2 regions of the Halomonas sp. THAF12 genome follow, and region 2 is predicted to be linked to the other one. Evidence: predicted binding sites of a transcription regulator. Region 2 holds the regulator's gene; the other holds the start of a gene.

Region 1 (3,407 bases), 1.5 Mb from region 2:
GGGGATGATCATGATGCCCATCACGATGCCGGGGGCCAGGGCGTTGTTGAACGAGGCATCGATGCCGAAGAACCCGGCCACGTCGACGATGATCGGCGCCACGGTGATGGCGGCGAAGAAGCCGTAGACCACGGTCGGGATGCCGGCCAGGACCTCGAGCACCGGCTTGGCCAGGGTGCGCACTCGCTGCGGGGCGAACTCGGCCATGTAGATGGCCGACAGCAGGCCGACCGGAATCGCCACCAGCATGGCGATGGCGGTGATCATGAAGGTACCGGCGAACAGCGGAATCGAACCGAACTGGGCGGCGCTTGCCCCCTCCTCCGCTCGGCCCGCGGCGGCGAGGAAGCTCGCGCCCGGATTCCAGGTGGTGCCGGTGATGAAGTCCCAGAAGCTCTGCATCTGGAAGAAGCGGATGGCCTCTCCCACGATGGAGATCAGGATCCCGAAGGTGGTGAAGATCGAGATCAGGGCGGCGCCGGCCAGGAAGAAGCGGATGACGCTCTCGATGGCCTTGCGCGCATGAAAGTCCGGACGCACCAGGGCGATGCCCATGGCCAGACCGGCGCAGCCGACGACCAGGCTGGCGGCCAGCAGATACAGCGTGGGAATCTCGGCGCCCAGGAGCAGCATGGCGAACGCGCCCACCACGCCGACGGCGATGGCCGGGCCGGCGCTGGACAGCACGCTGAACCAGGCGTATTGGTCGGGCTGGGCGTGCATGGCGGCGCCGGCGGCGCGCACCCTGGAGGCCTTGGCCCGCCCCAGGAAATAGGCTATCAGACCCAGCACCAGCAGGGTGCCGCAGAACAGAGCGAGGATTTGGTTGGTCTGCATAGTTGACTCTCGTCTGAATGAATCCGCGGGGACCGGCGAGGCCGGTGAGCCGGCGGAACGTGCACCGGCCGGCAGCTCCTGGCTGCCGGCCGTGACAGGGCGAAGGCCCGGCCCTGCTTACTTGAGGTCGGCCAGCTCGAGCGTCTCGTGGTTCTCGACCGCGCTGCGAGCCTCGGCGCGCATCTCTTCCGGCGCCGGGATCAGGCCGATGCCCTTGAGGTAGCCCAGATCACCGATCATCTGCTCGCTCATGAACAGGTTGGCGTATTCGTTCATCGCCGGGACCTCGTCGGCGTGCTGGTTCTTCACGTAGAAGAACATGGAGCGAGACACCGGGTAGTCGCCGCTGCCGATGGCATCCGGGGTCGGCGCGACGCCGTCGATGCTGGAGCCCATCAGGCTGTCGGAGTTCTCTTCCAGGAAGGAGTAGCCGAAGATGCCGAAGGCCTCGGTGTTCTCGGCCAGGCGCTGGACGATCAGGTTGTCGTTCTCGCCGGCGTCGATGAAGGCACCGTCGGTGCGGATGTCGGTGTAGCCCTCACCGCCGTAGGCGTCCATCTCCTCGGAGGCGGCTTCCATCACCAGCTCCTCGAAGGCGTCACGGGTGCCGGAGGTGGTGGGCGGACCGTAGACGGCGATCTCGCGGGCCGGCAGCGAATCATCGATCTCGTTCCACTGGGTGTAGGGGTTGTCGACCAGCTCGCCGTCGACCGGCACCTGGGCGGCCAGGGCCAGGAAGATCTGCTCGAGGGTCACGTCCATCGCGTCATTTTCGTTGGACTGGGCGAAGGCGATGCCGTCGTAGCCGATGAAGGCCTCGGTGATGTCGGTCACGCCGTTCTCGACGCAGCGCTCAAACTCGGAGGGCTTCATGCGACGCGAGGCGTTGGTGATGTCAGGAGTCCCCTCGCCGATGCCGTTGCAGAACAGACGCGCGCCGCCGCCGGAGCCGGTGGACTCGATGACCGGCGTCGGGAAGTCGGTGGTGGCACCGAATTCCTCGGCCACGTAGCTGGCAAACGGGTAGACGGTACTGGAGCCAACGATGCGCACCTGATCGCGGGCCTGGGCGACACCGACGACGCCCATGACGGCGGCAGCGATGGCAGTGGTCTTGAGGATGCGGTTCATGGAGAGAGCTCCTGTTCGGGGAAGTGATCATCCTTTCGCGATACACAAGATGCCCCACGAAAATGACAGCTTCATGACAAGCGAGCTCGATGGCCGACATCGGCGTCGGCAGAGGGAGACGAAGGGCCCGGCGACGGGCAAGAGAGCCCCGGCCCGGGCGGGCCGGAGCGGCAGGACGGCTCAGTTCAGGGCGGCGCGCCCCACCAGGCCGCGCAGGGCCAGGTTGCCGACCAGCGACACCGTCAGCATGGTCAGCACCATGGGCCAGGCACTGTCGACCTCGAAGGCGCTGACCACCACCCCGGCCAGGGCGCCGCTGGTGAACTGGATGCAGCCCAGCAGCGCGGTGGCGGTGGCGCTCATGTGGCTGAAGTGCTCGAGCAGCGAGGCCATGGCATTGGGCGTGATCAGCCCGACCATGCCCATGAACAGCATGATCAGCGGCACCACCGTGAACAGCGAGTCCATCCCGGTCGCCACCAGCGTCACCAGCGCCAGCGCCACGCCGCACTGCACGCCGAGCCCCAGGCGCATGTTCTGCTGGGGCGTGCGCCGGCTCAGCAGACGGATATTGAGGCGGTTCGACAGCGCCATCACCACCACGTTGGCGCCGAACACCACCGGATAGACCGCCGGCGAGACCCCGTAGTGGGTCATGTAGAGAAACGGCGAGGCGGTGATGAAGGCGAACATCCCGGAGAAGGTCGACGCCACCGACAGCACATAGCCCATGGCCTCGCGATGACGCAGCACGCTGGCATAGTTGCGCAGCACCTGGCCGGCCGAGGCGATCGGCGCATCGGGTGGCCGGGTCTCCGGTAGGCGGGTCCCCATCAGCCACAACAGGAAGGCCGCATAGACCGCCAGGAAGGCGAAGATCAGCCACCAGTCCGCCAGGTAGAGCAGGCCGCTGCCCACCGCCGGCGCCACCAGCGGGGCCAGCATCAGGATCATCGCCATGGTCGACATCACCTTGGCCGCCTCGCGCCCGCTGAAGCAGTCGCGCACGATGGCCGCGGAGTTGACCACGCAGGCGCCGCCGCCCAGGGCCTGCACGAAGCGCCAGGTCAACAGCTCGCCGAGCGTGTCGACACGCATGATCATCAGGCTGGACAGCAGGAAGATCACCAGCCCGGTGAGCAGCACCGGGCGACGACCCAGGCGATCGGACATCGGCCCGCCGACCAGCTGGCCGATGGCGAAGCCGAACAGGAACAGGCTGATCGACAGCTCGGTATGATGGATGCTCGCCCCCACCGTATCGGCCAGCGCGGGCATGGCGGGCAGGTAGGCATCGATGGCGAAGGGCGCCAGGGCGGTATTGGTGGCGACCAGCAGGGCCACCCGTCGGGCGTTCAGTCTCAAGCGACCTCCAAAGGGATTTCCACGAGGGCGCTAATGATAACGCACCTCACTGGCCGATGCCGTGCGTCTGTATT
Region 2 (3,407 bases):
CCGAGCCGGGAGTCGATCTCCAGCTGGGCGTCGTGGCGCAGCAGCACGTGCTTGACGATGGCCAGCCCCAGGCCGGTGCCGCCGGTGGCGGTGCTGCGACCCTTGTCGACCCGGTAGAAGCGCTCGGTCAGGCGCGGGATGTGCAGCGGGTCGATGCCCTCGCCGTCGTCCTCGACCTCCAGGCAGGCGCCGTCGCCCCAGGGACGCCAGCGCAGCACGATGCGGCTGTCCTCGCCGGCGTAGCGCACGGCATTGAAGGCCAGGTTGGAGACGGCGCTGTGCAGCTCCTTCTCCGAGCCGAGCAGGGCGCGGGGCTCGTCGATCTCCACCTCCAGCCGATGATGGCTCTCGGACAGCGCCTCGGCGTCGCGGCGCACGGCCTCGAGCAGGCTGGGCGGGTCGAGGCGGACATCGTCGTGGCCGCCCTGGTCGTTCTCCAGCCGCGACAGCAGCAGCAGGTCGTTGACCAGGTTCTGCATGCGCCGGGTCTGGCTCTGCATCTGGCCGATGCCGCGGCCGAGGCGCTCGGGCAGCATCTCGGCCATGTCGCCGTAGGTCTCGAGGTAGCCCGCCAGCACGGTGAGCGGGGTGCGCAGCTCGTGGGAGACATTGGCCACGAAGTCGCGACGCATCTGCTCGAGGCGGTGCAGGCGGGTGATGTCGCGGGCCATCACCAGGCGTTCGTCGTCGCCGTAGAGGGTGATCTGGAACTGCAGGATCAGGTTCTCGTCGATCGGCGAGCACAGCGTCAGCGGCTCGCGGTAGTCGCGGGCGTGGAAGTAGTCGACGAAGCTCGGGTCGCGGAGCAGGTTGGTGATGTGCTGGCCGCGGTCCAGGGTCGGCTTGAGGCCCAGCATGCGCTCGGCGGCGCTGTTCCACCACTCCATGTCGCCGTGGCGGTCGAGCATCACCACGCTGTCGCGCATCGCCTCGGAGGATTCCTGGATGCGGCTCAGGGTGTCGCGCAGCCGCCGCTGGGTGATGCGCTGGCCCTTCTGATAGCGGTAGAGGCGGTCGAACAGTTCCCCCCACAGCCCCACCGCCGAGGGCGGCTCGTCATGGGGGTGATGGGTCAGCCATTCCTGCAGCGCGTGGAGCTGGCGCATCTGGTAGAAGAGATAGATGGCGAGCCCCACGGCGAGGCCGAGGCCGCTCAGGGCGAAGGGCCAGCCGATCAGCGCGCCGGCGGCCACCAGGGCCGCCAGCCGCCACCATTCGCGTCGCCACAGCCGGCCCATGTCAGGCCTTGGCGGAGAAGCGGTAGCCGGTGCCGCGCACGGTCTGGATCAGCTGCTGGTGCGGCTCGCCCAGCGCCTTGCGCAGGCGGCGGATATGCACGTCCACGGTGCGCTCCTCGACGTAGACGTTGCCGCCCCAGACCTGGTCGAGCAGCTGGCCGCGGGTGTAGGCGCGCTCCTGGTGGGTCATGAAGAACTGCAGCAGGCGGTACTCGGTGGGGCCGATCTCCAGCGACTGGCCGTCGATGCTGACGCGGTGGCTGACCGGGTCGAGCATCAGGCCCTCGACCTGGACCGGATCCTCGACGCCGCGCGGCGTGGCCCGACGCAGCACCGCCTTGAGGCGCGCCACCAGCTCGCGGGGCGAGAAGGGCTTGGTGATGTAGTCGTCGGCCCCGGACTCGAGGCCCTGGATCTTGTTGTCCTCTTCGCCCTTGGCGGTGAGCATGATGATCGGCAGCTCCGAGGTGCCTTCCTCGCGCTTGAGCCGGCGGGCGAGCTCGACGCCGCTGGTGCCGGGCATCATCCAGTCCAGCAGCACCAGGTCGGGCTGGTGATCGACGACCATGGCGTGGGCGCTCTGGGCATTGTCCGCCTCGAGCACGCGATAGTCGGCCATCTCCAGCGCCACGGCGATCATCTCGCGGATGGGCGCTTCATCATCGACGATCAGTACGGTCTTGGCGGTCATCCCGGGGCCTCATGGTCGAGAGCAGTGACATATTGGTGACGATGACAGCATGTCCTTGTGACAATACCGTGACAGCCTCGTCCTGTCGCCCCCGCTCAGCGCCGCGGTTTTTTCCCGCCCGGCGTCACGCGCCGGCGCCCGGCCACAGCGACAGCGCGATGCCGGCGAACACCAAGAGCCCCGACCAGTGATTGTTGAGGAAGGCCTGGAAGCAGCGATCGCGATCGCGGTGGCGGATCAGCCGCTGCTGGTGGACGAAGGTCGCCGCCATGGCGGCCAGGCCGAGCCAGAAGAAGCCGGTGAGGCCGAGGCGCTCGCCGGCCCAGGCCAGCAGGGCGAGCGTGGCCAGCTGCAGCAGGCCGATGATCCGCTTGTCGGCGCGGCCGAACAGCACCGCCGTGGACTTGATGCCGATGCGCAGGTCGTCGTCGCGGTCGACCATGGCGTACTCGGTGTCGTAGGCCACGGTCCACAGCACGTTGGCGGCGAACAGCAGCCAGGCCTCCAGCGGCACATGGCCGAGCACCGCGCCGAAGGCCATGGGAATGGCCCACGAGAAGGCCGCGCCCAGCACCACCTGGGGCAGGTGGGTGTAGCGCTTCATGAAGGGATAGACGAAGGCCAGGATCACGCCGCCCACCGACAGCATCACGGTGAAGGCATTGGTGAAGCACACCAGCACGAAGGCCGCCAGCACCAGGCCGGCGAACAGCCCCTTGGCCTCGCCTTCGCCGATGCGCCCGGTGGCCAGCGGACGCGACTTCGTCCGCTTCACGTGGCCGTCGAAGTGGCGGTCGGCGTAGTCGTTGACCACGCAGCCCGCGGCCCGCATCAGGTAGACCCCGGCGACGAAGATCAGCAGCAGCCGGCGCTCGGGAACGCCCTCGGCCGCCGTCCACAGCGCCCACAGCGTCGGCCACATCAGCAGCCAGGTGCCGATGGGGCGGTCGAGGCGCGTCAGGTGCAGGAAGTCGGGCAGCCGGGCCAGCCCCTTGGGGCGCATCAGGGAACGTTCCATGTGGGTCTCTCGGTTGAATCGGACGACGCGGGTTTCGGGCGATGCCAGACGCAGCCTATCGCGCCGGCAGGGCCAGGTCATCCGCCATGGCGTCGAGGAAGAACTCCTGGACCAGCACCGCGAAGCGGCCGTGGCGCAGCACCGAGCGGCGACCCCAGGGGCCGGGCGCGTCGTGGAAGGGCGCCGGGTCGGCGCTGACCTCGATGGGGCCGCGCTCGAGGCCGGGCTGGCGGAACAGCCAGTGCCCCAGCGAGCGCTCGCCGAGGCCCGCCAGCCGCTGGCCGTGCAGGCCGTGGAGCGGGGCCACCGAGCGCGCCATCACCCAGGGACGGTCGCCGAGACACAGCGCGACCTCGCGCCGCCAGACCAGGCGGTCCGGCGCCGTGCCCAGCGCCATGGCCTCGTCGCGGCGCGGCCGGCCCAGGCGCTGGTCGAGCAGCCTGACCCGGAAGCGGCGAGG

What was found. Region 2 encodes PhoB, which activates phosphate uptake and scavenging genes when phosphate is short. Its sites were predicted from a motif close to TGTCATANNNNTGTCANA; they were not measured.
Region 1: FIU88_RS06740 (PstS family phosphate ABC transporter substrate-binding protein) is a predicted target of PhoB. The motif match lies at 2,030-2,047, and genes of this name have one in related genera.

What each region holds. Positions count from the first base shown of each region.
Region 1 is NZ_CP045399.1:1,475,292-1,478,698, reverse strand. Features, by position in the region: gene pstC (phosphate ABC transporter permease subunit PstC) at 1-837, opposite strand, end outside; gene FIU88_RS06740 (PstS family phosphate ABC transporter substrate-binding protein) at 955-1,968, opposite strand; gene FIU88_RS06735 (Bcr/CflA family multidrug efflux MFS transporter) at 2,149-3,333, opposite strand.
Region 2 is NZ_CP045399.1:3,732,323-3,735,729, reverse strand. Features, by position in the region: gene phoR (phosphate regulon sensor histidine kinase PhoR) at 1-1,238, opposite strand, end outside; gene phoB (phosphate regulon transcriptional regulator PhoB) at 1,240-1,929, opposite strand; gene ubiA (4-hydroxybenzoate octaprenyltransferase) at 2,054-2,947, opposite strand; gene FIU88_RS17405 (chorismate lyase) at 3,003-3,407, opposite strand, start outside.